2 regions of the Streptomyces sp. NPDC127084 genome follow, and region 2 is predicted to be linked to the other one. Evidence: riboswitches for the same ligand, from Rfam matches in the RefSeq annotation. Region 2 holds a riboswitch; the other holds the start of a gene.
The links. Region 2 has a riboswitch for thiamine pyrophosphate ahead of thiO (glycine oxidase ThiO). Riboswitches for the same ligand answer to the same signal wherever they lie in the genome.
Positions count from the first base shown of each region.

Region 1: it holds a riboswitch for thiamine pyrophosphate, as region 2 does, so the genes downstream of both, thiC (phosphomethylpyrimidine synthase ThiC) here and thiO (glycine oxidase ThiO) in region 2, are expected to answer to the same signal.

Region 1 is NZ_JBHXFA010000021.1:11,720-28,687, forward strand. It holds gene ACFWI9_RS07745 (cupin domain-containing protein) at 1-27, shown strand, start outside; gene ACFWI9_RS07750 (DUF5326 family protein) at 158-382, shown strand; gene ACFWI9_RS07755 (SsgA family sporulation/cell division regulator) at 674-1,108, shown strand; gene ACFWI9_RS07760 (YibE/F family protein) at 1,182-2,543, opposite strand; TPP riboswitch at 2,615-2,729, shown strand; gene thiC (phosphomethylpyrimidine synthase ThiC) at 2,723-4,519, shown strand; gene ACFWI9_RS07770 (hypothetical protein) at 4,937-5,779, opposite strand; gene ACFWI9_RS07775 (metallophosphoesterase) at 5,938-7,209, opposite strand; gene ACFWI9_RS07780 (LacI family DNA-binding transcriptional regulator) at 7,369-8,481, opposite strand; gene hisC (histidinol-phosphate transaminase) at 8,854-9,939, shown strand; gene ACFWI9_RS07790 (cytochrome ubiquinol oxidase subunit I) at 10,194-11,705, shown strand; gene cydB (cytochrome d ubiquinol oxidase subunit II) at 11,740-12,741, shown strand; gene cydD (thiol reductant ABC exporter subunit CydD) at 12,824-16,435, shown strand; gene ACFWI9_RS07805 (peptidoglycan DD-metalloendopeptidase family protein) at 16,506-16,968, shown strand, end outside.
Region 2 is NZ_JBHXFA010000088.1:1,502-14,181, forward strand. It holds gene ACFWI9_RS20590 (phytoene desaturase family protein) at 1-392, shown strand, start outside; gene ACFWI9_RS20595 (hypothetical protein) at 520-1,320, opposite strand; gene metF (methylenetetrahydrofolate reductase [NAD(P)H]) at 1,373-2,302, opposite strand; gene thiE (thiamine phosphate synthase) at 2,367-3,038, opposite strand; gene ACFWI9_RS20610 (Rv2175c family DNA-binding protein) at 3,208-3,573, opposite strand; gene ACFWI9_RS20615 (NAD(P)/FAD-dependent oxidoreductase) at 3,617-4,867, opposite strand; gene ACFWI9_RS20620 (hypothetical protein) at 4,944-5,345, opposite strand; TPP riboswitch at 5,398-5,511, shown strand; gene thiO (glycine oxidase ThiO) at 5,503-6,705, shown strand; gene thiS (sulfur carrier protein ThiS) at 6,702-6,938, shown strand; gene ACFWI9_RS20635 (thiazole synthase) at 6,947-7,741, shown strand; gene pknB (Stk1 family PASTA domain-containing Ser/Thr kinase) at 8,171-10,126, shown strand; gene ACFWI9_RS20645 (deoxyribonuclease IV) at 10,188-11,042, shown strand; gene ACFWI9_RS20650 (sulfite oxidase-like oxidoreductase) at 11,068-11,700, opposite strand; gene bfr (bacterioferritin) at 11,857-12,336, shown strand; gene ACFWI9_RS20660 (bacterioferritin-associated ferredoxin) at 12,361-12,675, opposite strand.

The DNA.
Region 1 (16,968 bases), on a different contig from region 2:
GTGGTCTTCTCTCCGCCTGAGAGCTGACCCGCCACCCCGGCTTTCCCTAGGGGGCGGATCAGGGGACTCCAAGGGCTGCCGGGCCCCCGCAAGACCCCTGTCCCGCCCTAGCATCGAATCAAGCCGGAACAACTCTCACAGAGGCGAGGTAGGGGCGATGGCGGTACAGGAAGTGCTTTCGGGGATGCCGTGGTGGGTGAAGTGGGTCGCGATCCCGCTGATCGCCATCGTGGTATTCGGTGGGCTCATCGCGACGGTGATCGGTTTCGTCATAGGCCTGCTCTTCAAGGTGCTGCTGTTCGCGGCGCTGGTCGGTGGGCTCGTTTACCTCGTACGGAAGTTCAAGGGATCGTCTGCCAACTCCTCGCACAGCGAGTGGTAGTACGTACGCGTGTTAGCCCGCTCGGGGGAAGGTGGGCATGAGCCCATGCGGCAGGGGGAGGGTCCTGGCGGACGGGCACGCGGCCCGTCACCACGCCTTCCTTGGCCTTCCCCGCGGCCAAGCCTCAGCGGGCACAAACGGAATATGCGCGGGGCATCCCACCCAGCGGGCGCTCTCTGTCAGTATCTGAAAAATCACTCCTTGTGATCTCCGGGCATGTGCAGCACCATGTCGGGCAAGAGGGCCAAGGCAAAGCATTCCTTGGCCGTTTTCATCTACTGCGGGGTACTGATGCGCGAGTCCGTTCGGGCCGAGGTCCTGATGAGCTTCTTGGTCTCCGAGGAGCTGTCCTTCCGGATCCCGGTGGAACTCCGATATGACACAGAGGATCCGTATGCGGTTCGGATGACCTTCCATTTGCCCGGCGATGCCCCCGTGACCTGGGCCTTCGCTCGTGAGCTGCTCCTGGAAGGCATCGGCGCGCCCAGCGGTGACGGCGATGTGCGCATCGCGCCGACCGACTCCGAGGCGGGCTCCGAGGTCGCCATCCGGCTCCAGGTCGGGGGTGAGCGGGCGCTGTTCCGGGTGGGCGCCGCTCCCCTGGCCGCGTTCCTCGACCGTACGGACAAGCTCGTACCGCTCGGTCAGGAGCGCACACTCGGCGACTTCGAGGAGCATCTGGAGGAGACGCTCGGGCGCATCCTCGCTGAGGAGAACGCCGGTTGAGGATCCCATGGGGACTCGCGGGTCGGAGCCCGACGAGGGAGCGGCGGGTGCGCTCCGCCCTACGTGCCCGTGGTCATGTACGGCGCCGACGGCCCTTGCCGCCGCGTGCCCGTGCTGCCGTACCGGCGGTGGTGCCCGGTCGGTCCGCGGAGACCACCAGGGCGGCCAGCGCGGTGGTCAGCGGGACCGACGCGACGAGGCCGATCGATCCCACCAGCGTCCGCACGATCTCCTCGGCCACCAGCTCGCTGGTGGCGACCGTGCCCACGCTGGACTGCGCGATGGAGAACAGCAGCAGCAAGGGCAACGACGCGCCCGCGTAAGCGAGTACCAGAGTGTTGACCACCGAGGCGATATGGTCCCGGCCGATCCTGATGGCGGACTGGTACAGCCTGCGCGGACCCATGGTGGGATCAGCCTGGTGCAACTCCCACACCGCCGAGGTCTGGGTCACCGTCACATCGTCCAGTACACCCAGCGAGCCGATGAGCACGCCCGCGAGCAGCAGACCGGACATGTCGATCTCCGGGTAGAGACCGTGGATCAGACCGGTGTTGTCGTCAGTGTTCCCGCCCAGCACCGCCCAGCCGATGAACAGCGAGCCCAGCAGCCCGATCAGCAGCAGCGAGATCAGGGTGCCCAGCACCGCGACCGAGGTACGGGCGGAGATCCCATGGCACATGTAGAGCGCGATCAGCATGATCGCGCTCGCCCCGACCACCGCCACCGCAAGAGGATTCGAGCCCTGCAGGATCGCGGGGAGGATGAAAAGGGTGAGCACCGCGAAGCTCACGGCCAGTGCGATCAGCGCCATCACCCCGCGCATCCGCCCCACCAGGACCACGGCGAGCGCGAAGAGCCCGGCGAGCAGCGCCATCGGCAGTTCCCGGTCCACATCGGTGACCGAGTACTGGAGCTCGCGCGGTGCGTCGGGGGCGTACGCCACCACCACTCCCTGGCCCGCACGCAGTTGCCGCGAGGAGTCGGGCTGCACGATCTCGATGAACGTACGCCCCTTGTCCTTGCCTGTGGTGACCTCGACGGTGGCCTTTCCGCACACACCCTGCTGCGGGTCCTCCGCAGGTCCCTCGGGCGTGGTGGTCTCCCCGGTCGGCGGCACCTGTCCGGCGTTAACGTCGGCGCAGTCGACCCGTTCGACCCGTACCACCCGTCCCTGCTCGGTCTGCCGGTCGAAGCCGACACCGGTGCGTTCATGGTCCGGCGCGCCACCGGGCCACAGCACCACCAGACCCACCGCGACGGCGGCGGCGAAGGGGATCACCACCGCGGCGATGATCCGCCGCAGATGACGGGATACGGGCGCGGGCGGGCCGTGCCCGTGGCTGTGCGCGTGACCGGGCTCAGGAGCGTGCGCGGGGCCGTGGGCGCCATCCGGTTCGTGGTCGGGTCCGTGGGACTGCGGCGAGGAAGTCACCGCCCGATCATCCCAACCCCGGAGGGGGCCCACTGTTCAGCACGCCAGACGGGGCGCTAGCGTGGTGACACCTTTGCACACGCGGGAGCTCGGAGCACCGGGCTGAGAGGGCGCTGAGATCAGCTGCGCCGACCGCCGAACCTGTTACCGGGTAATGCCGGCGTAGGGAGTAGGTCACGATGACCGTTCAGGACACACGCATGCCCGCCTCCGGCCCGAACGAGGGCGAGAACGAGGGCGGGAGGTCCATCGGCTGGCACAAGGGATACATCGAGGGCTCCCGCCCCGACATCCGCGTGCCGGTCCGTCAGGTTCACCTCACCAATGGCAAGGACGTGACCCTGTACGACACGTCCGGACCGTATACCGACCCCCGCACCGAGACCGACGTCCGCCGCGGGCTGCCGCCGCTGCGCGAGAACTGGATCATCGCCCGCGGGGACACCGAGGAGTACGCCGGCCGCCCCGTGCGCCCGGAGGACGACGGGATCAAGCACACCTCGCCGCGTGGCGGACTGCGCAACCTCGACGCGGTCTTCCCCGGCCGCCCGCGCCAGCCCCGCCGTGGTCGTGGCGGACAGGCGGTGACCCAGCTCGCGTACGCCCGCCGCGGCGAGATCACCCCGGAGATGGAGTACGTGGCCATCCGGGAGAACGTCTCCCCCGAGGTCGTACGCGAGGAGATCGCCGCCGGGCGCGCCGTCCTCCCGGCGAACGTCAACCACCCCGAGATCGAGCCGATGATCATCGGCAAGCGGTTCCTGGTGAAGGTCAACGCCAACATCGGCAACTCCGCCGTGACCTCATCCATCGAGGAGGAGGTGGAGAAGATGACCTGGGCGACCCGCTGGGGCGCGGACACGGTCATGGACCTCTCCACCGGCCGCAACATCCACACCACCCGCGAGTGGGTGCTGCGCAACTCCCCCGTGCCGATCGGCACCGTGCCGCTCTATCAGGCCCTGGAGAAGGTCGACGGCAGGGCCGAGGAGCTGACCTGGGAGATCTACAAGGACACCGTCATCGAGCAGGCCGAGCAGGGCGTCGACTACATGACGGTCCATGCCGGAGTGCTGCTGCGGTACGTGCCGCTGACCGCGCGCCGCAAGACCGGAATCGTCTCGCGCGGCGGCTCGATCATGGCGGCCTGGTGCCTCGCGCACCACAAGGAGTCGTTCCTGTACGAGAACTTCGAGGAGCTCTGCGAGATCCTCGCCGCGTACGACGTGACGTACTCGCTCGGCGACGGCCTGCGGCCCGGCTCGATCGCAGACGCCAACGACGAGGCGCAGTTCGCCGAGCTGAGGACGCTGGGCGAGCTCAACCGGATCGCCAAGCGGCACAACGTGCAGACCATGATCGAGGGCCCGGGACACGTCCCGATGCACAAGATCAAGGAGAACATCGACCTCCAGCAGGAGATCTGCGAGGAGGCGCCGTTCTACACCCTCGGCCCCCTGACGACGGATGTGGCACCCGCCTACGACCACATCACCTCCGGCATCGGCGCCGCGATGATCGCCTGGTGGGGCACGGCGATGCTCTGCTACGTCACCCCCAAGGAGCACCTGGGCCTGCCGAACCGGGACGACGTCAAGACCGGCGTCATCACCTACAAGATCGCCGCCCACGCCGCCGACCTCGCCAAGGGCCACCCGGGCGCCCAGGAATGGGACGACGCACTCTCGGACGCCCGCTTCGAGTTCCGCTGGGAGGACCAGTTCAACCTGGCCCTGGACCCGGACACGGCCCGGGAGTTCCACGACGAGACACTTCCCGCGGAACCGGCGAAGACCGCGCACTTCTGCTCGATGTGCGGGCCGAAGTTCTGCTCGATGAAGATCAGCAGAAGCATCACAGAGCAGTTCGGCGGCGATGCGGACGCCACCTCGGAGGAGATCGAGGCCGGGATGCTGGAGAAGTCCAAGGAGTTCGCGGCGAGCGGGAACCGGGTCTACCTGCCGCTGGCGGACTGAGCCGCGGCACCACGGGACCGACCGGCGACTACCGGGGGGAGTCGCCGGTCATCCGAGGTCAAGAGCGCTGGGCGGCCCGCGGCCGCAGCGCAAGGCCGTGCTTGGGAACTCCGCCTGGCTCGCGACGCCTGGTACGCACTCCCCCTGGCTTCTCCCCCTGCTGTTGCGGGGGCCCCAGGAGGTGCCTCCACGCTGCGTTGTCGACGTCAGCGGCGTCATCCAAGGATGCCCGGTACGAGGATGACGTCCCCCTGCCTGCGGCGGGGGGACCCCACCGCCTTGCGATCGCGTCCCCTCGGCCCTTGCGGGCCTGGGGAGGCCCCACCCCCTCGGGCTCCTGCGGGCCGGGGAGGCCCCATGCACCAGACGCCGCGGGCCCCGCCCTCCGGGCGGACGGCGCTATTCGTCAGACACGGCCTAGTCGGGCTGGTGTTCCGGGGGCCCGAAGTCCGGGCTGGTGAAGTCCGGGCTGGTGAACGCCGGGCGGGATGAGCCTGATGAACCCTCGCTGGGGCTGGTGAAGTCGGGGCCGCTGTAGCCGACCTTCGGGATGCGGTTCAGCGGGCGGGGTGTGGTGGACGAGGCAGAGCCCGCGCTGGGGTCGGCCAGGGCGGAGCGGAGGAACGGGATGATCCCCCGTTCCAGCAGGGCGTGGCGCCAGGCTTCGCGGGCCCGGGCGACTTCCGCCACCTCCTCCGGGACCTCGCCGCTTGTCCCGTCGGCGGGGACCTCCGTCGCGCTGTTGCGCAGTGCGGTGATCAGCAGCCCTATCACCGCCGCGAGCAGGCTCACCGCTGTGAGCGCCCCGAAGAACCAGCCTGCTGCCAGCAGGGTTCTGGCGAAGGACGGCTCAGGTTTGAGGGCCTTCAGCACATAGCCCACGAAGAGCAGGATCACCGCGGCGGTGCCGGCCAGTACGGGGGCCAGTACGGTGAGCACCGCGCCGAGGCCCGCGCCTGAGCCGGTTTCCGCCAGGTCGGACGAAGCGGGGTCGGACCCGCTGCCCTGGGTGGGTGACGACGCGCTGGAAGAGCGCAGCTCTTCGCGGACCTTGACGAAGTGCTCGTACTCGGCGGCGGCCGCGCTGGTTATCAACGCGGTGGCGCCGAGGGCCATGGTGCGCAGTTGTTCGGCGTTGAGCCGTTCACCGACCGAGGCCAGATCCGGGCGATCGGGTGCCTGGCGCAGCACATCATCGAGGATTCGCTCGTACGCGGCGCGATCCTCGGACAGCAGGTGCGGAGCGCTTTTCATCTGCATCCCCCGATGCTCCGTAGGGCCGTATCGCCCGCTTGGGTGGGCGGTTGGGCGGAAACGGAGGAGAGCCTGCTACGGATAAGCCGATGGTAGAGCGGTCACGGCACGGGGTGACAGGGGGTTTCCGGAAATCGCTGATGCCGTATCGCCGCGGCTGCCACTCAGTCGGCGAGGGGAAGCTCGACCACCAGCAGTTTCCCGGCCATGGTCACTCCGCCGTCCATCGCGATCGCAAGTCCGTCCGCGTACACGTGCGGGCCGTCGACGACCGGTCCTGAACTCTCTTCACCGTCGGCGGCGTCCTCGGTCCCGACCTGCCCGAGCAGATAGGGGATGGGACTGTGGCCGTGCACGACGCGCGTGCCGCCGTACGCGTCGAGCAGCTCGCGCACCGCGTTCGGTCCGTCCTCGTCGTCACGGAAGGAGAAGCGCTTGGTGAACTTGCGGAACAGGTCCCAGCACTCGTCCGCGTCGTTGCGGGTGAGGATCTCGTGGACGGTGTCGTTGACGTCCTCGATGGTGGAGCCGTACTCCAGGTAGGCGGTCGTGTCGGAGTGCAGCAGCAGATGGCCGTCTTCCTCGGCCACCGCGTCCAGCCGGGACATCCACTGGAGATGGACGTCCTGGAGCCGGTCCATGTCGCTCTTCTGGCCCCCGTTGAGGAGCCAGGCGGCCTGGAAGGTCGCGGTTCCGGCGCCGGAGTTGACGGGGGTGTCGCTGAAGCGCTTGGCGCCGATCAGCAGCAGTTCGTGGTTGCCCATCAGGGCCTTGCAGTAGCCGCCGGCCGCCGCGGCCTCCGCGGAGAGCCGCATGACAAGGTCGATGACGCCGATCCCGTCGGGACCGCGGTCGGTGAAGTCGCCGAGGAACCACAGCCTGGTGCTGCCGGCAGACCAGTGGCCGTCGGCGTCGATCAGGCCCTGCTCTGTGAGCGCGGCGACGAGCTCGTCCAGGTAGCCGTGCACATCGCCGACGACATACAGGGGGCCGAGGCCGTCGGGCGCCTGCTGCGGTGCCTCGGCCTCAGCGAGTACCACCTGCACGGTGTCCCCGCGGCGGCTGATGACCGGAAGGTCGCGCTCGGTAGGGGTGTAGCCCTCCGGCAGCTCGTCGTCGGGGTGGGCATCGCCCGGATGGACGGGAGGCTGGGGGACAGGCGCAGGGGCAGGGGCGGTACGGGGATCGCTGGGTACCGCGGGCGCGCTCATGGCTTCCGCGGGCAGCCGCTCGGTGTCGGCGGGCGGCTGCTCGGAGTGTGCGGGCACCGTCGGTTGGGGCGCCGCCTGCTCCGGCCGGCCGGGCATCCCGTCGGGCAGCGGGACCTGCGACTGCACCGGGACCTGGGCGTACGGGGGCACCCGGAAGTCGCGCACCGTATCCGTCCGCACCACGGGTCCCTGACCGGCCCCCTGCGTCATCGACCCCTCCACCACCGTCGCACCGCCGTACACCGTCGGACCGTCCTGGTCGGGGAGCTCCCCGGTGTCGTGCGCCCATCATAGGAATGCGGCCCGTGTTGTGTGATGCACCAGGGGTGCTGAATCCGGGTACACCCCGGATTCAGGGACCGTTTCACCCTGATTTGGGAGCTCTCAGTCCTGGGAGGGCGAACGCGGCGGGCTGACGGTGGTCCTGGGTGAGCGGCGCTGTGAGGAGGTGCGGACGATCAGCTCCGTCGGTATCACCTGCTCGACCGGTCCCCCGCCGTCGACGCCCTCGATGGCGTCGATGAGGAGTTGCACGACGGCGGTGCCGATACGCCGGGGCTTGAGCGAGAGGGTGGTGATGGGGGGCTCGGTGTTGGCGTACACCGTCGACTCGCTGCAGCACACCAGCAGCAGATCGTCGGGTACGCGCAGACCGTAGCGGCGGGCGGCGGCCAGCAGATCCGTGCCGTTGGGGTCGAAGAGCCCGTACACGGCGTCGGGGCGGTCGGGGCGGGCGAGCAGCCGGTCGGCGGCGACGGCGCCAGCGCAGGGGTCGTGCGCCGGATAGGACTCGTAGACCGGGTCCTGGCCGACCCGCTCGCACCAGTCGAGGTACGCGGTGGTGGACAGACGGGTGTACGTGTCCGTGCTGGTGCCGGTGAGCAGTCCGATCCGGCGCGCACCGGCCGCCGCGAGGTGGTCCAGCAGATCGAGTACGGCCGCTTCGTGGTCGTTGTCGACCCAGGCGGTCACGGGCAGGGTGCCCGCCGGGCGGCCGTCGGAGACCACGGGCAGGCCTTGGCGGACCAGTTCGGTGACGACCGGGTCGTGGTCGGAGGGGTCGATCACGACGGTGCCGTCGAGTGCGACGTTGGACCAGACGTCGTGGCGGGAGGTGGCCGGGAGGATGACGAGCGCGTAGCCGCGGGCGAGCGCCGCGGAGGTCGCGGCCCTCGCCATCTCGGCGAAGTAGGCGAACTCGGTGAAGGTGAAAGGTTCATCCCCGTAGGTGGTCACCGTCAGACCGATGAGGCCCGACTTGCCGGTACGGAGGGTCCGGGCGGCGGCCGACGGGCGGTAGCCCAGCCGGTCGGCGACCTCGCGTACGTGGCGGCGTGTGGCGTCCGGGAGTCTGCCCTTGCCGTTGAGCGCGTCGGAGACCGTCGTGATGGAGACACCGGCCGCGGCGGCCACATCCCGGATGCCCGCCCTGCCCTGCCGACGGCCCCGGCGCGCTGTCTCTGTCCGGCTTACCTGGTGCTTCCCTGCTGCTGTCATGGCGAGCCGATAGTAGGGCGATGGCGAGCGGTTGGTCCGGTCGCATATGCAGCCGTTGACAGACACGATTCTGCATGGAGGTATGGGCATAAAGGCCTTTGAAACAAAGGCTGTTGAGTGCCTTCGGGATGGTCTTATGGGTTGGGTGGGGGAGGTGCCTGTCGATGGGGCTATGTCTCGAAGAGGTCTCAACTCACTACTACGGGTGATGCGCGCCACGGAGTGAGCCACCGGCGCGCGGTGTCGGAAAGGCGCTCCCCCACCCCCGTGCACAGCGGCTGGGAATCCTCATATGGTGAGCAGTATTGGCGAGTGAGTGCGTGAGTGCCTCAATGCCTGAAACGCGTGTACGACGGTCGAGGAGGACCTGCGGTGAGCGAGACAAGCCCCAAGCTGCGCGCCGAGCTGGACGGCATCCCCACCTACAAGCCGGGAAAGCCCGCCGCCGCCGGCGCCGACGGGCCCACCGCCTTCAAGCTGTCCTCCAACGAGAACCCGTATCCGCCCCTGCCCGGGGTGATGGAGTCGGCGGTCGCCGCGGCGTCGGCCTTCAACCGCTACCCGGACATGGCCTGCACCGGGCTGATGAACGAGCTCTCGGATCGCTTCGGCGTGCCGCTGTCGCATCTGGCGACCGGCACCGGCTCGGTCGGCGTCGCCCAGCAGCTGATCCAGGCCACCGCGGGCCCGGGTGACGAGGTCATGTACGCGTGGCGGTCCTTCGAGGCCTATCCGATCATCACCCGGATCAGCGGTGCCACACCGGTGCAGGTTCCGCTCACCGCGGGTGATGTGCACGATCTGGACGCGATGGCGGACGCGGTGACCGACCGCACGCGGCTGATCTTCGTCTGCAACCCGAACAACCCCACCGGCACGGTGGTGCACCGCGAGGAGCTGGAGCGGTTCCTGGACCGGGTGCCGTCCGATGTGCTGGTGGTGCTGGACGAGGCGTACCGCGAGTTCATCAGGGACACGGATGTGCCCGACGGGCTCGAGCTCTACCGGAGCCGCCCCAACGTCGCCGTCCTGCGTACCTTCTCCAAGGCGTACGGACTGGCCGGGCTGCGGGTCGGATTCGCCGTCGCGCACGAGCCGGTGGCGGCTGCCCTGCGCAAGACGGCGGTGCCCTTCGGGGTGAGCCAGCTCGCGCAGGACGCGGCGGTCGCGTCGCTGCGGGCCGAGGACGAACTGCTGGGGCGGGTCGGTTCGTTGGTGGGCGAGCGCAACCGTGTGTACGAAGGGCTGGTGAAGCAGGGCTGGACCGTGCCGCCGACCCAGGCGAACTTCGTCTGGCTGCGGCTCGGCGAGCGTACGGTCGACTTCGCGGCGGCGTGCGAGCGGGCCGGGGTCATCGTGCGGCCGTTCCCTGGGGAGGGCGTACGCGTCACCATCGGCGAGTGCGAGGCCAACGATGTGTTCCTGCACACGGCGGAGGCCTTCCGTACGGAGATGTAGCCCAGCCGTGGCCGATGCGGGTTGCCGCGATCGGCGCCTTCCGAGCCCTGGTGAGCCGCCGCTCACCAGGGCTTTCGGTATTCAGCGCGGGCTTTCGCGGTCGCCGGGCTTCCCGGGGCCTCGCGGCCCCCGGGCCGAGCCGGGTTGCTGATCACTCACAGGGAGGGGGGCCCGCCCACCAGTGCGGTTTTGAGGTGGGGCATAATGCTTGTGAATGTGAACGCGTTCACAAGCTCGCCCGCAAGGAGGACGACGTGGACCCAGTCCTGGCCTTGGCGCCGGAGACCCTGGCGCGCTGGCAGTTCGGCATCACCACCGTCTATCACTTCCTCTTCGTACCGCTGACGATCTCGCTGGCCGCCCTGACGGCAGGCCTCCAGACCGCCTGGGTGCGGACGCAGAAGGAGAAGTACCTCAAGGCGACCAAGTTCTGGGGCAAGCTCTTCCTGATCAACATCGCGATGGGTGTGGTCACCGGTATCGTGCAGGAGTTCCAGTTCGGTATGAACTGGTCCGACTACTCCCGCTTCGTCGGTGATGTGTTCGGCGCCCCGCTCGCCTTCGAAGCCCTGATCGCCTTCTTCTTCGAGTCGACCTTCATCGGACTCTGGATCTTCGGCTGGGACAAGCTGCCCAAGAAGATCCATCTCGCCTGCATATGGATGGTGTCGATCGGCACCATCCTCTCGGCGTACTTCATCCTGGCCGCCAACTCCTGGATGCAGCACCCCGTCGGCTACCGGATCAACAAGGCGAACGGGCGGGCGGAGCTCACCGACTTCTGGCTGGTCCTCACCCAGAACACCGCGCTCACCCAGGCCTTCCACACCCTGACCGCTGCCTTCCTGACCGGTGGCGCGTTCATGGTCGGCATCGCCGCCTTCCACCTCAGGCGCAAGAAGCACATTCCGGTGATGAAGACCTCGCTGCGGCTGGGACTGGTCACCGTCGTCATCGCGGGCCTGCTCACCGCGCTCAGTGGTGACCTCCTCGGCAAAGTGATGTTCAAGCAGCAGCCGATGAAGATGGCCGCGGCCGAGGCACTCTGGGACGGGGAGCAGCCGGCGCCGTTCTCCCTCTTCGCGTACGGCGATGTGGACGAGGGCCACAACAAGGTCGCCATCGAGATACCCGGCCTGCTGTCCTTCCTCGCCAACGACGACTTCACCTCCTACGTGCCGGGGATCAACGACACCAACAAGGCGGAGCAGGAGAAGTACGGGCCCGGCGACTACCGGCCCAACATCCCCGTCACCTACTGGGGCTTCCGCTGGATGATCGGCTTCGGCATGACCTCGCTCACCCTGGGCCTCATCGGGCTCTGGCTGACCCGAAAGAGGTTCCTGCTGCCGGCAGCGCTACGGGTGGGCGAGGACGAGGTGCCGCATCTGGTGCTCTTCAGGAAGCCGCTCGGTGCGAAGCTCAGCCGGCTCTACTGGCTCGCGGCGGTCTGGACCCTCGGTTTCCCGCTGATCGCCAACTCGTGGGGCTGGATCTTCACCGAGATGGGCCGCCAGCCCTGGGTGGTCTACGGCGTGCTGCGCACCCGCGACGCGGTCTCCCCCGGTGTCTCCCAGGCCGAGGTGCTCACCTCGATGATCGTCTTCACCGCGCTGTACGCGGTCCTCGCGGTGATCGAGGTCCGGCTGCTGGTGAAGTACGTCAAGGCCGGGCCCCCCGAACTCACCGAGTCGGACCTCAACCCGCCCACCAGGATCGGCGGCCATGACCGCGACCCCGACCGGCCGATGGCCTTCTCGTACTGAACCCGCGACTGAGTCTGGGACTGGGAGCTGACACATGGAACTCCACGACGTCTGGTTCGTCGTCATCGCCGTCCTGTGGACGGGCTACTTCTTCCTTGAGGGCTTTGACTTCGGGGTCGGCATCCTGACGAAGCTGCTTGCCCGCGGCCGGGCCGAGAAGCGCGTCCTCATCAACACGATCGGTCCCGTCTGGGACGGAAACGAGGTGTGGCTGCTGGCGGCCGGCGGTGCCACCTTCGCCGCCTTCCCCGACTGGTACGCCACCCTCTTCTCGGGCTTCTATCTGCCGCTGCTGGTCATCCTGGTGTCACTGATCGTGCGCGGTGTCGCCTTCGAGTACCGGGTGAAGCGGGCGGAGGAGCGCTGGCAGCGCAACTGGGAGCACGCCATCTTCTGGACCTCCCTGGTTCCCGCCGTGCTGTGGGGCGTGGCCTTCGGCAACATCGTGCGCGGGGTCAAGATCGACGCGGAGATGGAGTACGTCGGCACCCTCGGCGATCTGCTCAACCCGTACGCGCTGCTCGGCGGTCTGGTCACGCTCTCCCTGTTCACCTTCCACGGAGCGGTGTTCGCTGCGCTCAAGACCGTGGGGGACATCCGGGGAAGGGCACGAGGTCTCGCGCTGAAGCTCGGACTGGCCACAGCGGTGCTCGCGGTCGGCTTCCTGAGCTGGACCCAGGCGGACAAGGGCGACGGCGCCAGCCTGGCCGCGCTGCTCGTGGCGGTGGTCGCGCTGCTCGGGGCGGTCGGGGCGATCCGGACGGGCCGTGAGGGCTGGTCGTTCGGACTGTCCGGAGTCACCATCGCGGCCACGGTGGCGATGCTGTTCCTGACGCTCTTCCCGAACGTGATGCCGTCCTCGCTCAACGAGGCATGGAGTCTGACGGTGACCAACGCATCGTCCAGCCCCTACACGCTGAAGATCATGACGTGGTGCGCGGTGATCGCCACCCCGCTGGTGATGATCTACCAGGGCTGGACCTACTGGGTGTTCCGCAAGCGGATCGGTACACAGCACATCGCCGACCCGCACTGAATCCGCCGACCGGGCCGAGACCGTACCGGTCGGCACCGGCCAGCGGTGACCCCGCCGAGACCGTACCGACCTCAAGCGAGGGATGTTTCACGTGAAACCCATCGACCCGCGCCTGCTCCGGTACGCACGTTCCACCCGCCGTTTCATGGTGGCGGTGGTGGTGCTGGGCGCGATCGGAGCGGCGCTGGTCGTCGCCCAGGCGATGCTGATCGCCGAGGTGGTCGTGGGGGCGTTCCAGCAGGGGCTGGATGCCGCCGCGCTGGGGCTGCCGTTGTCCCTGCTGGCCGCCGTCGCCATCGGGCGGGCGCTGGTGAGCTGGTTGACGGAGCTCGCGGCCCACCGGGCGAGCGCCGCGGTCAAGAGCGAACTGCGGATGCGGCTGCTGGAGCGGGCGGCACGGCTGGGCCCGGGGTGGCTGAGCCGGCAGCGCACGGGCTCGCTGGTGGCTCTGGCGACGCGTGGTGTCGACGCGCTCGATGACTACTTCGCGCGTTACCTGCCTCAACTGGGGCTCGCGGTGGTCGTGCCTGTGGCGGTGCTGGCCCGGATCGTCACCGACGACTGGGTGTCGGCGGCGATCATCGTAGGGACGTTGCCGCTGATCCCGGTCTTCATGGTGTTGATCGGCTGGGCCACCGAAGCACGGATGAAGCGTCAGTGGGCGCTGCTGTCCCGGTTGTCCGGGCACTTCCTGGACGTGGTCGCGGGGCTCCCGACGCTGAAGGTGTTCGGGCGGGCGAAGGCGCAGGCCGATTCGATCCGCACGATCACCGGCGAGTACCGGCGGGCGACGCTGCGGACGCTGCGCATCGCGTTTCTGTCGTCGTTCGCGCTGGAGTTGCTGTCGACGCTGTCGGTGGCGCTGGTGGCCGTGGGTATCGGTATGCGCCTCGTGCACGGCGAACTCGACCTGTACACCGGTCTGGTGGTGCTGATCCTCGCCCCTGAGGCCTATCTGCCGATCCGGCAGGTCGGGGCGCAGTACCACGCGGTGGCAGAGGGGCTGTCGGCCGCTGAGGAGATCTTCGAGGTACTGGAGACCCCGGTGCCCGCGGCGGGTACGGGCGTGGTGCCGGGTCCTGGCGGGATCCGGCTGGAGCTGGACTCGGTGACCGTACGGCACAAGGGGCGCCCGGCGCCCGCGCTGGAGGGTGCCTCGCTGACCGTACGGGACGGTGAGACCGTCGCGTTGGTCGGGCCGAGCGGGGTGGGCAAGTCGACCCTGCTGGACGCGGTGCTGGGCTTCGTCCGCCCGGACGAGGGCGCGGTACGGATCGGGGCGGCCGATTCCGCGGCGGTGGACCTGTCCGGCGTAGACCTCGACGCATGGCGTGAACGCATCGCCTGGGTGCCGCAACGGCCGTATCTCTTCGCCGGAACGATCGCCGAGAACATACGGCTTGCCCGCCCGGACGCCAGCGACGGGCAACTCGCGGCGGCGCTGCGGGACGCCGGGGCCCAGGACTTCGTGGCCGGGCTGCCGGACGGAGTGGAGACCGTGCTGGGGGAGGACGGCTCGGGCCTGTCCGCGGGGCAGCGGCAGCGGCTCGCGCTCGCCCGCGCGTTTCTGGCCGACCGGCCACTGCTGCTGTTGGACGAGCCGACCGCCGCGCTGGACGGCGAGACCGAGGCGGGCGTCGTGGCCGCGGTAAGGCGGTTGGCCGAGGGACGCACAGTGCTGCTGGTCGTGCACCGGCCCGCCCTGCTGGCCGTGGCGGACCGGGTGGTGGAGCTGCGCCCGGGTGCGGTGGTGGGGGGAGGCGGTACGGGCGCCGCTGCCGGCAGCGGCGCGCGGGCGGTGCGTGGGGCGTACGGCCCGGAGGTGGGTCTGGAAACCGGCCAGGCCGGAGCCGCGCCGGTTGCTGCCGCGCCGGCCGGAGCCGCGCCGGTTGCTGCCGCGCCGGTGTCATCCGTGGACGCGCTGTCCGCGGTGGGCTCTCCAGGCGGGGTGCTGCGCCGGGTGCGTGCGATGGCCGGCGTGTCGCGCAGGCGGCTCGTACTGGCGCTGCTGCTGGGAAGTCTGGCGCTAGGGTCCGCGGTGGGCCTGATGGCGGTGTCCGGCTGGCTGATCTCCCGGGCCTCCGAACAGCCGCCCGTGCTCTATCTGATGGTGGCGGTGACGGCCACGCGTGCCTTCGGGATCGGCCGTGCCGTGTTCCGCTACGCCGAGCGGCTGGTCTCCCATGACGCCGTGCTGTCGATGCTCGCCGAGCTGCGGGTCGGCGTCTACCGGCGGCTGGAGCGCATCACCCCCGCAGGACTGCGCGACACCCGGCGCGGCGATGTGCTGTCCCGGCTCGTGGCCGATGTGGACGCGCTCCAGGACTACTGGCTGCGCTGGCTGCTGCCCGTGGGAGCGGCCGTCATCGTCGGTGCCCTGTCCGCCGGATTCACGGCCTGGCTGCTGCCCGAGGCCGGCGCCGTACTGGCCGTGGGGCTGCTGGTCGCCGGAATCGCCGTGCCGATGGCCGGCGCGGCGTGGGCGCGGCGGGCCGAACGCGCTGTGGCTCCGGCGCGCGGTGTGCTCGCCACCCGGATCGTGGAACTGCTCCGGGGCACAGCCGAGCTGACCGTGGCCGGAGCGCTCGGCAGCAGGGTGGGCGCGGTGCGCGAGGCCGATGCGCGGCTCGCCCGGATGGAGGCGCGCACCGCGTCGGCGTCCGCGCTCGGGGGCGCGCTGTCCGCCCTGACCTGCGGGCTGACCGTCGTGCTTGCGGCGTACGTGGGTGTGTCGGCCGTAATCGCGGGCCGAATCGAGGGCGTGGAGCTGGCCGTGGTCGTACTGACCCCGCTTGCCGCCTTCGAAGCGGTCAGCGGACTGCCGCTCGCCGTCCGCTACCGGCAGCGGGTGGTGCGCAGTGCGGAGCGGGTCTTCGAGGTGCTCGACGCCCCGGTGCCCGTCCAGGAGCCGGTGGATCCGGCACCTGCGCCCGGCTCGGCCTTTCCGCTCCGGCTGCGCGGGCTCTCGGCGCGGTACCCGGGACAGGAGCGTGACGCTCTCAACGGATTCGAGCTGAGCCTCACCGAGGGCAAGCGGATCGCCGTCGTCGGCGCGTCCGGATCGGGCAAGACCACCCTCGCCCAAGTGCTGCTGCGCTTCCTCGAAGTGAGGGAGGGGACGTACACCCTCGCCGGCAGGGATGCGACCGCGCTGGACGGCGACACGATCCGTCGTCTCGTCGGGCTCTGCGCACAGGACGCCCATATCTTCGACAGCTCCATCCGGGAGAACCTCCGGCTCGCCCGTACCGACGCGTCCGAGACCGAACTGCGCACCGCACTCGCCGGAGCACGGCTGTCGGAGTGGGTCGAGAGCCTGCCGGACGGCCTGGACACCCTGGTGGGCGAGCACGGTGCCCGGCTCTCGGGTGGTCAGCGCCAGCGCCTGGCCCTCGCCCGTGCGCTGCTCGCCGACTTCCCCGTACTGCTGCTCGACGAGCCGGCCGAGCATCTGGACCTCGCCACGGCGGACGCCCTCACGGCGGATCTGCTGGCGGCGACACAGGGACGCACCACTGTGCTGATCACCCACCGGTTGCATGGTCTCGATGCCGTGGACGAGGTCCTGGTGCTGGACGGCGGCCGGACCGTACAGCGCGGTCCGTACGCCGAACTGGCCGCTGTGGAAGGCCCGCTGCGGCGCATGCTGGAGCGGGAACACGCTGCTGAGCTGCTTGCCCTGCCGCACCGCTGATTGGGCCGATTGGCGCTACGACACCAACTAAATGCCACACAGCAGACAAATGTGGTGTGACGATCCGTGAATGGGTCATCACCACGGAGACCGCTGCCGGCTGCTGGAACACGGCCTGGTGCAGGGCCTGGTGGTGCTGGCCTGCCTGGTGCTCCTCCTGCCCGCGCTGCCGGCCGCCGCCAGCGACGGGCCCACCGTCAGCGCCCAGGTGGCAAGGCTGTATGAAGAGGCGTCAGAGGCGGCCGCGTCGTACGAGCAGGGCAGACGCGAAGCCGATGCCGAACGGGCCCACACCGAGGAGCTTGAGGAGCGGCTGTGGCAGGCGCGCGGTGAACTCGGGCGGCTGCACGACAGGATCGGCGGTGTTGCCCGCGCCCAGTACCGCAGCGGCGGGTCCCTCGCGGTCACGGCGAAGCTGCTGCTGGCCGACGATCCCGAGGAGATGATCCGCGGCTGGCAGCTGGCCTGGCGCATGGAGCTGACCGTGAACCGGCTGCTGGACGACGCGAGGCAGGCCGAGCGCCGCAGCGCCG
Region 2 (12,680 bases):
ACGACCCGACGACGCGTCCGGACCAGGACCATGAGGCGGTCACGCTGACCGCGACGGTCTCCGGCGATCCGGTCCACTGGTCTGACAAGGCGGTGCGGGAGCGCTGGGCGGACACGCTCCTCACCGCAGCGGAGCAGGTGATCCCGGACATAGGAGAGCGGCTGCTCTGGCGCGAGGTCCTCACCCCGGCGGAGACGGGCCGGGTCCGCCCGCCCGCGCTGGCAGGCGAGGGGGGCGCCTACCTCCGTCCATCGAACAGCACCCGCCTGGCCGGCCTCCACCTCGCGGGCGGCTGGTCCCACCCCGGCGGCGGACTGGCCCACGCGGGCATGTCGGGCGCGCTGGTGGCGGGCCTGATCGTGGAGGGTGAGGACTTCCGCGGCTCGCAGTGAGGCCTGCCTCGCGGTCTCGGGTCGGCACTCACGCGTGCCTCGGCGCCGTGTGGCCTCGCACCGCGCGGTGGGCGGGTTTCGCGGGTGTGCCGAACTCTCGAACCGCGCACGCCCCGCCGCGCGACGCTCAGTAGCGGTGCGGCCGGCCGTTCTCGTAGCCGTCGTGGTCGGGCTCCGTGTTCGGATAACCGTAGCCGTAGCCGTACGACTGCTGCGGTGCTTCGGCGCCATCGCGCTGCTGGGGCACCCAGACCCCGCCGGGCGGGGTCTCCTGGTAGCCCTGCTGTGTCGCGTACGGGTCTGCGTACTGCTGTGCGGCATAGGGATCGGGGTACGACGCGTAACCCGTGGTTCCCACGTACGGGTCGGAGTACGCGGCGTACTGCTGCTGACCCGCGCCGTAGTCGTACGCGTCCTGTGCCTGCGCGGCGGTCGGCTGCTCGTACGGGGAGCTGTAGTCGCCGTAGCCCGCGTAGACGCCGTACTGGCTCGTGTCATCCGGGAGCGGCATCGGCTCGTACACCGGCTCCACGCCCGCGCTCGGGTCATACGCTTCGTATGACTCCCCGGAACCCGCCTCGTACGAGAGGTCCGAGACCTCCAGGGTGGGCTCGCGTTCGGCCGCGGGGCCCGCGGCGGGACCGGATGCCTTGCGGCGGCGGCTTGAGCCAGGACTGCCCCCTATGGCCCAGCCGGTGGAGAACCCGCGCCGGAAGGACAGGGTGACGTAGGTCTGGCCGACCGCGAAGCACGCCGCGCCGAGCCCGATGACGATCACGTTCGGCAGCAGCACGCCCAGGACGACGCCGAGGAACCCGCCGAACGCGAGCAGGCGCCAGCGCAGCCGTGCCTTGTACTGGAGCAGCACCTCGCCCAGCAGCCAAAGCGCGACAATGCCGAACGCGATGTAGAGCGCCGTCCAGCCCATGCCCGCCCCTCCTCATCGGCCGCCGCCGCGGGGTGGTGGCGGGTGTGGCCGGTTACGACTGCTCGTGCAGTTGCTCGTGCAGTCCGAGATTCTCGTAGATCTCGAGTGTCGCCGTGGAGTTGTTCAGCGTAATGAAATGCAGCCCGGGGACACCCTGGGACAGCAGTCGTGCGCAGAACTCCGTCGCGAACTCGATGCCAATGGAGCGTACAGCGGCGGGATCGTCGGCGACCGCGCGCATCCTCTCCTCCAGGGCGGAAGGGAAGGTCGCATTGCTCAGCTGACTGAACCGCTCGATCTGCTTCACGCTGGTCACAGGCATGATCTCGGGAATGATCGGGGTCGAGCAGCCGGCCGCGGCGACTCGGTCACACAACCGGAAATAGTCGTCGGGATCGAAGAACATCTGGGTGATCGCATAGTCGGCGCCCGCCCGGCACTTGTCCACGAAGTGCCTGACGTCCGTGTCCCAGTCCGTGGATCGCGGATGCATCTCGGGAAAGGCGGCGACCCCGACGCAGAAGTCGCCGGCGTCCTTGATCAGCCGGACCAGGTCGGCGGCGTAGTCCAGGCCGTCCGCGTGCTTGATCCACTCGCCCATGGGGTCACCGGGCGGGTCACCTCGCAGGGCGAGCATGTTGCGGATGCCCGCATCGGCGAACTGGCCGATCATATTGCGCAGTTCGGCGACGGAGTGGCCCACGGCAGTGAGGTGGGCGACCGGGGTCAGAGTGCTGTCGGCAGCGATCTCCTGGGTGGCCTTGACCGTGCCGGACCGGGTCGAGCCCCCGGCGCCGTAGGTCACCGAGACAAAGCTCGGGCGCACCGCTTCGACCCTGCGCAGCGCGTTCCAGAGGTTGCGCTCGCCTTTTTCCGTCTTGGGCGCCCAGAACTCAAAGGAGTACGAGGTCTTGCCGGTCGCCAGCAGTTCGCGCACGGTATGGGCGCGATCAGTCCTGGTCGAAGCTGTGCCAAGGGCCATATTCGCAGGTTAGCCGGGGCCACCGAGGTGCCCAACCGTTGTCCAGCTATCGGACAGGGAACCTTCACATTCGGCCTAGAGCCGTCTGATTCCCGTATCCACGTATCCGCATGCTGAGATCTGCCGCCGCCGCTCCCGGGTCGTCGGCCTCGGTGACCGCCCGGACGACCACGACGCGGCGGGCCCCGGCCTCGAGCACCTGCTCCAGGTTGCCCGCGTCGATACCCCCGATCGCGAACCAGGGGCGGTCCTGCGGGAGCGTGGCCGTGTAACGCACCAGGTCGAGCCCGGGCGCCGGGCGGCCCGGCTTGGTGGGGGTGGGCCAGCAGGGCCCTGTGCAGTAGTAGTCGACGCCCGGCTGCACGGCCGCCGCGGCGGCCTCCTCCGGGGAATGGGTGGAACGCCCGATGAGCACATCGCCCCCGAGGATGCCCCGGGCCGCCGGGACCGGCAGGTCACCCTGGCCCAGGTGCAGCACGTCGGAACCGATGGCATGGGCGACGTCGGCCCGGTCGTTGACCGCGAGCAGCTTGCCGTGGCGGCGGCAGGCGTCGGCGAAGACGGCGAGGTGGTCAAGCTCCTCACCGGCTTCCATGCCCTTGTCCCGCAGCTGCACGATGTCCACCCCGGAGGACAGCACGGCGTCCAGGAACTGGGGGAGGTCCCCCTGGCGCCTGCGGGCGTCGGTGCAGAGATAGAGCCGGGCGTCGGAAAGACGCGCGCGAGCGGTGGACATGGGCTGTTCCCCCGTGGCTGGTTGGCAGGTTCGGCATGGCGGACGGCGGATGGCATCGGCGGATGGGAGACCGCAGGCGGTGTACGGAGCCGGATCCGCCGGGCGCGTGTCTGCCCGGCGGCCGGTCCGTACACCGATGCCGCTGAGATGTATCCGCTGGATCAGGAGGTCAGACGGCGAGCGCCTGGGCCCGGCGCTTCACCTCCGTGCCGCGATTCTCTGCGAGCGCCTCGGCGGGGGTGCCCGGCAGGGTGGGGTCAGGAGTGAAGAGCCACTCCAGCATCTCTTCGTCGGTGAAGCCGTCGTCCCTCAGAAGCGTCAAGGTGCCGGTGAGGCCCTTGACCACCTTGTCGCCGTTGATGAAGGCGGCCGGCACCTGAAGTGTCCGGTTCTCACCGCGGCGCACGGCGATCAGCTGGCCCTCCTTGACGAGCTGGCGCACACGCGTCACCTCGACGTCGAGCATTTCCGCGATGTCCGGCAGGTGGAGCCAGGCGGGGACGAGGGCATCGATCTTTGCGTCAATCTCGGTCACAGGACAAGCCTGCCATCCCGCACTGACAGTCGGTAGCCGGGCCCTATGCGACTGCCGCCTTCAGGGGGACCCCGGGGTCCGCCGCACGGGCGGGGTCGAGCCGTGCGCCCGCCTCGATGAGTCGGCGGCCCTGGGTCACGTCGCGCGGCCTGCCGACCGCCAGCACGGCGGCCAGCACGCCGTGCCGGCCGCTGTCCTCCGATCTCAGCCAGAGCACGGACCAACCGGAACCCGATGCCGGGTCACCCCGCCAAACGAGTGTTCCGGCGCCCTCGTGGTGGCCCGCGTACTGCACGAAGCGCCCGAACTGCTCGGACCAGAAGTACGGCACAGGGTCGTAGCTGAGCGGCGGCTCGCCCCGCATGTCGCGCAGCACGTTGGCGGCGACCGTACGCGGGCCCTGGAGGGCGTTGTCCCAGTGGTGGACGAGGAGCCGCCTGCCGTAGCGCCGTGAGGGGAAGGAGGCGCAGTCGCCTACCGCGTACACATCGGGGAGCGAGGTGCGAAGTCGTTCGTCTGCGGTGACCGAGCCGTCGGCCCCGAGGGCGACGCCCGAGCCGGCGAGCCAGCGGGTCGCCGGACGCGCACCGATGCCCACGACCACCGCCCCGGCAGTCAGCCGCCTGCCTCCCGCGCCCACGGCGTCGGTCCCACCGCCGGTTTCGGCACCGGCCCCGGCGCTCTCGGCGAGGACGACCGCCCCGGGCTCGACCGCGGCGACCCGTGCCCCGGTGATGAGGGAGGCACCGCTCTCCGCGTACCACTCGGCCATCGGTGCGGTCACCTCGGCCGGGAGGGCGCCCGCGAGAGGCCGGTCGGCCGCCTCCACCACGGTGACCGCGCAACCGGCCTGGCGGGCGGCGGTGGCGAACTCCGCCCCGATCCAGCCGGCTCCGACGACGACGATGTCGTGCTTGTGCTCCAGCACCGGGCGCAGCCGCCGCGCGTCGTCCAGCGTGCGCAGCAGGTGGACGCCCTTGACGCCTTCGGCGCCCGGCAGGGTGAGAGGTTCGGCGCCGGTGGCGATCACCAGGGTGTCGTACGGCACGGGGCCCGCCTCGGTGTCGAGCTCATGGGCGTCCGGCCGCAGTCCGCTGACCTCGCGGCCGAGGTGGAGTCCGACACCGAGCCCCTCGAAGTCGACGTCGAGCGCGGATCCCTCCGCGTTCCCGAGCAACACGGCCTTGGAGAGGGGAGGCCGGTCGTAGGGCTGGTGCGGCTCGGCGCCGATCAGGGTGAGGCTGCCGGTGAAGCCCTGTTCGCGCAGGGCGACCGCGGTCTGGACCCCGGCCATGCCGGCCCCGGCGATGACGACCCGGCGGTGTGTGGTGTGCTCGTTCACCGGACCAGCCTAGTCTTCTGACGACCCGTCAGGAAGAATGGGCCGACCGGCACCCCGGCACCCCGGCCGCCGCGAGCCCGGCCGGGCTCGGCGCGGAGAGCTCTTCGACGACACTCGTACCGCGGCCCTCCTGGGACTCCCACTCCCACGCCTCCTCCAGCCGCACCCGCCCGTCCGGGAGTTGGACCACCGTGGAGACGCAGTGCCCGGAAGACGTCGTTCCGTCCTCCTTCAGCTGGACGTAGCGGAAGTCCAGCCGGTCGCCGTCGCGAGTGCCGACGAGATGCCCTCGCACCACGTCGCCGCCCGCGTAGTCGGCCCAGATCCGGCCGTCCCGCTCGTGATAGGCGAACCGGGTCCGGGTGCCCACCTGGCCCGGCGCCTGGTCCGCGACGGGGGCGAGTACGAGTCCGTCGAGCGAGCGGGCCATAGTGCGGGCTCCCTTACTGCGCGTTGCCGGCCGGAGTTAGGCTGACCACCGTACTGCTACTCGCGGGAGCCCGGCCGCACCGGGCTGAGAGGGAGGCTGAGGCGGCCTCCGACCGTACGAACCTGATCCGGGTCATGCCGGCGAAGGGAGGGTCCGGATGCCCGTGCATCCGCGGACGTCCGCTGACGTCCTGGTCATCGGGGGCGGAATCATCGGCCTGGTCACGGCCTGGCGGGCGGCGCAGCGCGGACTGCGCACGGTGCTCGCCGACCCCGACCCGGGCGGCGGGGCCGCGCGGGTCGCCGCCGGGATGCTCGCCGCCGTCACCGAACTGCACTACGGCGAGGAGACGCTCCTCGGCCTCAATCTCGCCTCCGCCCGGCGCTATCCGGACTTCGCGGCCGAACTGGAGGAGGCGAGCGGGCAGGACACCGGCTACCGCGCCTGCGGCACCCTCGCGGTCGCGCTGGACGCGGACGACCGGGCCCATCTGCGGGAGCTGCACGGGCTTCAGCGCCGTTGCGGTCTTGAGTCGGTGTGGCTCACCGGGCGGGACTGCCGCCGCCTCGAACCGATGCTCGCCCCCGGGGTCAGGGGCGGGCTGCGGGTGGACGGCGACCATCAGATCGACCCGCGGCGGCTGGCGAGTGCGCTGCTGGTGGCCTGCGAGCGGGCGGGTGTGGTCTTCCACCGCGCGTTCGCGGTCAGGCTCAAGGTCAAAGGCGACCGTGCCACCGGTGCGCTGCTCGGCTCACCCGGCGCGCCGGCCGGCGAAGGCCCCGCCGACGCGCATGAGGTGGACGCGGACCAGGTGGTGCTGGCCGCGGGCAGTCACAGCGGCCGGCTGGCCGGTGTGCCCGACGAGATCCTGCCGCCGGTGCGCCCGGTGAAGGGGCAGGTGCTGCGGCTTACGGTGCCGGCCCCGCGCGCCCCGTTCCTGTCGCGGACCGTACGGGCCGTGGTGCGGGGCAGCCAGGTGTATCTCGTGCCCCGCGCGAACGGCGAGCTGGTCGTGGGCGCGACCAGCGAGGAACTCGGCTGGGACACCACGGTCACGGCCGGCGGGGTGTACGAGCTGCTGCGCGACGCCCATGAGCTGGTGCCGGGCATCACCGAGCTACCGCTCACCGAGACCCGCGCGGGGCTGCGCCCCGGCTCACCCGACAACGCGCCGCTGCTCGGGCCCACCGAACTGCCCGGACTGCTGCTCGCCACCGGGCACTACCGCAACGGCGTGCTGCTCACCCCGGTGACCGGTGACGCGCTGGCCGACGCCCTGGTCACCGGGGAACTGCCGGAAGAGGCCCGCCCCTTCACCCCCCAACGCTTCTCCCCCGCGCGCCAGGAGGCGTCCGTATGAACCGCACGAGCACGACGGGCACACCCGTGAAGCCGACCGTCTCCGTCAACGGGGAGCCCCGGGTGATCGCGGCCGGTACGACCCTTGACGCGCTGGTGGCGACGCTGACCACTGCGCCCTCCGGGGTCGCCGCCGCCGTGAACGAGGAGGTCGTCCCGCGCGGCGAATGGCAAGTGACGGCACTCGGTGAAGGCGACCGGGTGGAGATCCTCACCGCGGTGCAGGGCGGGTGACCGGGTCCATGGCGGATGACCGTTTCACTCTGGGCGGGGTGGAGTTCTCGTCCCGGCTGATCATGGGTACGGGCGGGGCCCCGAGTCTCGACATGCTGGAGCGGGCGCTGGTCGCCAGCGGTACGGAGCTGACGACCGTGGCGATGCGCCGGCTGGACCCGACGGTGCGGGGCTCCGTCCTGTCAGTGCTGGACCGGCTGGGCATCCGGGTGCTGCCGAACACCGCGGGCTGCTTCACGGCCGGCGAGGCGGTGCTCACGGCACGGCTGGCGCGGGAGGCGCTGGGCACGCACTGGATCAAGCTGGAGGTGGTCGCCGACGAGCGCACCCTGCTGCCGGATCCGGTGGAGTTGCTGGACGCCGCTGAGGTGCTGGTGGACGACGGGTTCCTCGTGCTGCCGTACACCAACGACGATCCGGTGCTCGCCCGGAAGCTGGAGGATGTCGGCTGTGCGGCGATCATGCCACTGGGCTCCCCGATCGGCTCCGGGCTCGGCATCCGCAACCCGCACAATTTCCAGCTCATCACCGAGCGGGCCGGTGTCCCGGTGATCCTGGACGCCGGGGCGGGCACTGCGTCGGACGCCGCGCTGGCGATGGAGCTGGGCTGCTCGGCTGTGATGCTCGCCTCCGCCGTCACCCGGGCGCAGGAGCCCGTGCTGATGGCCGCGGCGATGCGCCACGCGGTCGAGGCGGGCCGCCTGGCGCACCGCGCGGGCAGGATTCCGCGCCGCCACTTCGCCCAGGCGTCCTCCCCGGTCGAAGGGCTCGCGGCGCTGGACCCGGAACGCCCGGCCTTCTGAGCCGGCTGGGAAGGCGCGCCGGCCCGGGTCCTGTGTCCGGACGACTGCGACGAGCCCCCCGGACCCAGCCCCGGGTCCGGGGGGTGTCAGGCCCGGATCCGGGGCGTCACGGCACGGCGGGGTATCCCCCCGGGTGGCCGAGCGCCCACAGGGCGCGGGGCGCCGGCTGAAGGCCGGGAGGGAGCGCCCTGGACTCACGCTCGATACGCCCGGAACCCGGTTCGCACCCGGGAGGGTCCACCCGCACCCCGGAGGTGGCCGGGAAAGGCCGTGGCGGGTCTCGCGGCTGGCGGGATCGGCCTGGACCGGGCCCGCTGCTACCCAGCGGGCAGGCTTCCACTCCCGGTGCGTCACAGCCGCGCTGCAGTACGGTGCCGGGGGCGGTCCTGGGGGAGAACGCTCCCCCGTACGGCTCGTAGACTCGCCTGCGTGGATACGACCCTTCAGGACCCCCTTGTCGGGCAGCTGCTCGACGGCCGCTACCGCGTCGACGCGCGTATCGCCGTCGGTGGGATGGCCACGGTCTACCGGGCCGTGGACATCCGGCTCGACCGGGTGCTCGCCCTCAAGGTGATGCACCCGGAGCTCGCCGCGGACGCGTCCTTCGTGGAGCGCTTCATCCGTGAGGCGAAGTCCGTGGCCCGGCTGTCCCACCCCAATGTGGTGGGGGTGTTCGACCAGGGCGCGCAGGGCGCGTACGTCTATCTGGCGATGGAGTACGTGCCCGGGTGCAATCTGCGTGATGTGCTTCGGGAGCGGGGCGCGCTCCAGCCGCGGGCCGCGCTGGACATCCTGGAGCCGGTGCTCGCGGCCCTCGGGGCGGCGCACCGGGCCGGGTTCGTGCACCGCGACATGAAGCCGGAGAACGTACTCATAGGCGACGACGGCCGGGTCAAAGTCGCCGATTTCGGTCTGGTCAGGGCCGTGGGCTCGGTGACGAACACCACAGGCTCGGTGCTCGGGACCGTGTCGTATCTCGCACCGGAGCAGATCGAGTCGGGTACCGCCGGGACCCAGGCGGATGTGTACGCCTGCGGGGTGGTGCTCTACGAGATGCTGACCGGTGCCAAACCGCACACCGGGGACTCCCCGGCCCAGGTCCTCTACCAGCATCTGAACGAGGACGTGCCCGCCCCGTCCGCCGCCGTACCGGGGCTGCCCGCCGAACTGGACGAGCTGGTGGCCGCCGCCACCGGCCGCGACCCCCAGGCACGCCCAGCCGACGCGGTGGCGCTGCTTGCCCGCACCCGGGAGGCGCGCGCCGCCCTCAGCGACGCTCAGCTCGACGCCGTACCGCCGCAGTCCAGGACCACGCGGCACGACGGCGCGGACGACCGGACGAGCGTGATCCCGCGCGCGGTGCCGTCAGGACAGGTTCCGGCGCGGCCCGGCGCGGCGGAGCACGGGAACGAACACCACGGGGCCGTCGAGCACACCAGCCGCCTGGTGCTGCCGGCCGATGCCCCGGAGGGCTTCGCGCCGTCGCGTCCGCGGCGCCCCCGACAGGGAGTGCTCGCTGCGGTCGTGGCCGTGCTACTGCTGCTCGGCGTCGGCACCGGGGTCTGGTACGTCAACTCCGGGCAGTTCACCCGGGTGCCCTCCGTGCTCGGCAAGACCGAGGCGGAGGCGAGGAAGCGCCTCACCGACGCCGGACTCGACGTCGAGCCGTCCAGGAAGGACTACAGCGAGGTCTACGAGCGCGGCACCGTCATGGCCGTCGACCCCGAGCAGGGCAAGCGCATCCGGCAGAACGGTTCGGTGACGCTGGTGATCTCACGGGGTCCCGAGATCGTCGAGATCCCCAAGCTGGAGGGGTTGAGTCTCGCCGACGCGCGCAGTGCCCTGCGCAAGGCCGGTCTGGCTCCGGGCGTGGTCACCAGGGAGTTCGACGAGGACGCCGCGCAGGGCACGGTCACCGGCTCGGATCCGGTGACCGGCACCGGTGTGCGCCCGGACTCCGCGGTCGCGCTGGTCGTCAGCAAGGGCGCGCCGATCGACGCCCCGGGGGTCGTCGGCGAAACCGTGGACGACGCCACGGCCGCGCTGGAGAAGGCGGGGCTGAAGGTCAGAATCGCTCCCCAGCGGGTCCACTCCCCCGAGGAGGCCGGTACGGTCGCCGTGCAGTCCCCGGCGGAGGGCGGCCGGCTGGCCGCGGGAGACACCGTCACGCTCACCGTCTCCAAGGGCCCGCGCATGCTCGAGGTGCCGGACGTCACCGGCGACGATGTCGACTCGGCGACCAGCGAGCTCGAAAGGGCCGGATTCAAGGTGAAGGTCGAGCGGAGCTTCCCGTTCCTGGGCACAGAGGTCGAGAGCCAGTCCGTGGCCGGGGGCGGGCAGGCGCCAGAGGGCAGCACCATCACCATCAAGACCAAGGGCCTCTGAGAATCCGAGAATCAGAGAAACCATAGGAACCAGAGAATCCGCGAAAGGTGTCCGAGCGACCATGCACAATCCCGTCGGCGCCCATGTACCCGTGGCCGGCGGTCTGGCCAGGACCGGCTTGGCTTACGCGCGCGAGATCGGCGCCGAGGCCGTCCAGGTCTTCGTGGCCAATCCGCGCGGCTGGGCCACACCGCCCGGGAACCCCTCGCAGGACGAACGCTTCCGCGCCGAGTGCGCGGACGAGGGCATACCGGTGTTCGTCCACGCGCCGTATCTGATCAACTTCGGTTCGCACACTCCGGCGACCGCCGAGAAGTCGGTGGAGTCGATGAGGCACTCACTGCGCCGCGGCCGGGAGATCGGCGCGCTGGGCGTGGTGGTGCACACCGGTTCGGCCACCGGGGGCCGTCCGCGCGAGGTGGCCCTGCGGCAGGTCCGCGAGCTGGTCCTGCCGCTGCTGGACGAGCTGACACACGACGACGATCCCCCGCTGCTGCTGGAGTCCACCGCCGGTCAGGGATTCTCGCTCTGCTCCGCCGTCGAGGACCTCGGGCCGTACTTCTCGGCGCTGGACGCCCATCCGAAGCTGGGCGTCTGCCTGGACACCTGCCATGTCTTCGCCGCCGGGCACGACCTGGGCGCGCCGGGCGGGGTCAAGGAGACCCTGGATCTGCTGGTGGACACGGTGGGCGAGGGACGGCTGAGGCTGATCCACGCCAATGACTCCAAGGAGCCGGGGGGCTCGCACCGGGACCGGCACGCGAACATCGGCGCTGGTCATATCGGCGACGAGGCGTTCCGGGAGCTGATGGCGCATCCGGCCGCCGACGGGGTGCCGCTGGTCATCGAGACCCCGGGTCCGCAGGACGCCTACGCGGCGGATGTGGCGCGGCTGAAGGGCCTGCGCCTGCCCTGACCGGGCTCCTCCGGTCGGCACCTCGTCAGAGCTCGGGACCGTCCCCCGGCTCCTCCTGGTAGGAGTAGCGCTGCTCCCGCCAGGGATCGCCGAGGTTGTGATAGCCCCGCTCCTCCCAGAAGCCGCGGCGGTCGGCGGTCATGTACTCCACGCCCCGCACCCACTTCGGGCCCTTCCAGGCGTACAGATGCGGTACGACGAGTCGCAGTGGGAAGCCGTGCTCGGCTGTGAGCAGCTCACCGTCCTTGTGGGTGGCGAAGATCGTACGGTCGGCAAGGAAGTCGGCGAGCCGCAGATTGGCGCTGTAGCCGTACTCGGCCCAGACCATGACATGGGTGACGGACGGAGCGGGCGGGGCGAGCTCGACGATCGTCCGGGCGGGTACGCCACCCCATTCGGCCCCCAGCATGCTGAACTTCGTCACGCAGTGCAGATCGGCCACGATCGTCGCGAACGGCAGGGCCGAGAAGTCCTCGTGGTTCCAGCAGCGCTTCTCGCCGTCCACCGTGGCGCCGAACACCCGGAACTCCCAGCGGTCCGACTTGAACTTGGGGACGGGCCCGTAGTGGGTGACGGGCCAGCCACGCTGCAATCGCTGCCCCGGAGGTAGTCCGGACTGTTCGGACTCGCGTATCTCCCGGCTCTCCGGCTGACCCATGTCATCCATGGTGACAGACCGGGAGGGGTGGTCATGACCAGGTCTGGGCCGATTCGGGCAACTCCTACTAAGCGTGCACTTACTGGACGGCCATGGATCACGGTGCGAGGATGCGCCCATCCTGCCCCAGTCACACGCGCGGAAGGAGCCTCTGCGATGCAGGGCGACCCTGAGGTCATCGAGTTCCTCAATGAGCAGCTGACCGCCGAATTGACCGCGATCAACCAGTACTTCCTGCACGCGAAGATGCAGGAGAACTTCGGCTGGACAAAGCTCGCCAAGTACACCCGGGCCGAGTCGTTCGACGAGATGAAGCACGCGGAGGTGCTCACCGACCGGATCCTGTTCCTGGACGGCCTGCCGAACTACCAGCGGCTCTTCCACGTACGGATCGGGCAGACCGTCACCGAGATGTTCCAGGCCGACCGGCAGGTCGAGGTCGAGGCCATCGACCGGCTGCGGCGCGGGATCGAGATCATGCGGAGCAAGGGCGACATCACGTCGGCCAATATCTTCGAGTCGATCCTGGCGGACGAGGAGCACCACATCGACTATCTCGACACCCAGCTCGAACTGGTCGAGAAGCTCGGAGAGCCGCTGTACATCGCCCAGCTGATCGAGCAGCCCGAGAGCTGATCGAGCCCGGGGAGCGCGGCGGGCTCAGGCCGCTTCGGGCAGAGCCTGCGGGTACTCCGGCGCCGGTGCCGGCAGCTCGACGGCGGACGTGTCGTCGTCCGAGTCGGCACGCGAAGCGTCAGGGCCGACGGACAGCGCGGCGACGCTGTCGCCCTTCTCGAGGAGCTCCCGGCGGGGGCACGCACCACGGCCGAGGATTCCCTGGATCCGCCGGACGCACGAACCGCAGTCCGTGCCGGCCTTGGAGACCGAGGCGATCTGGCGGGGGGTGCAGGCACCGGCCTCCGCGTGCTCCTTGACCTGCTTCTCGGTGATGCCGAAGCACGAGCAGACGTACACGCGGG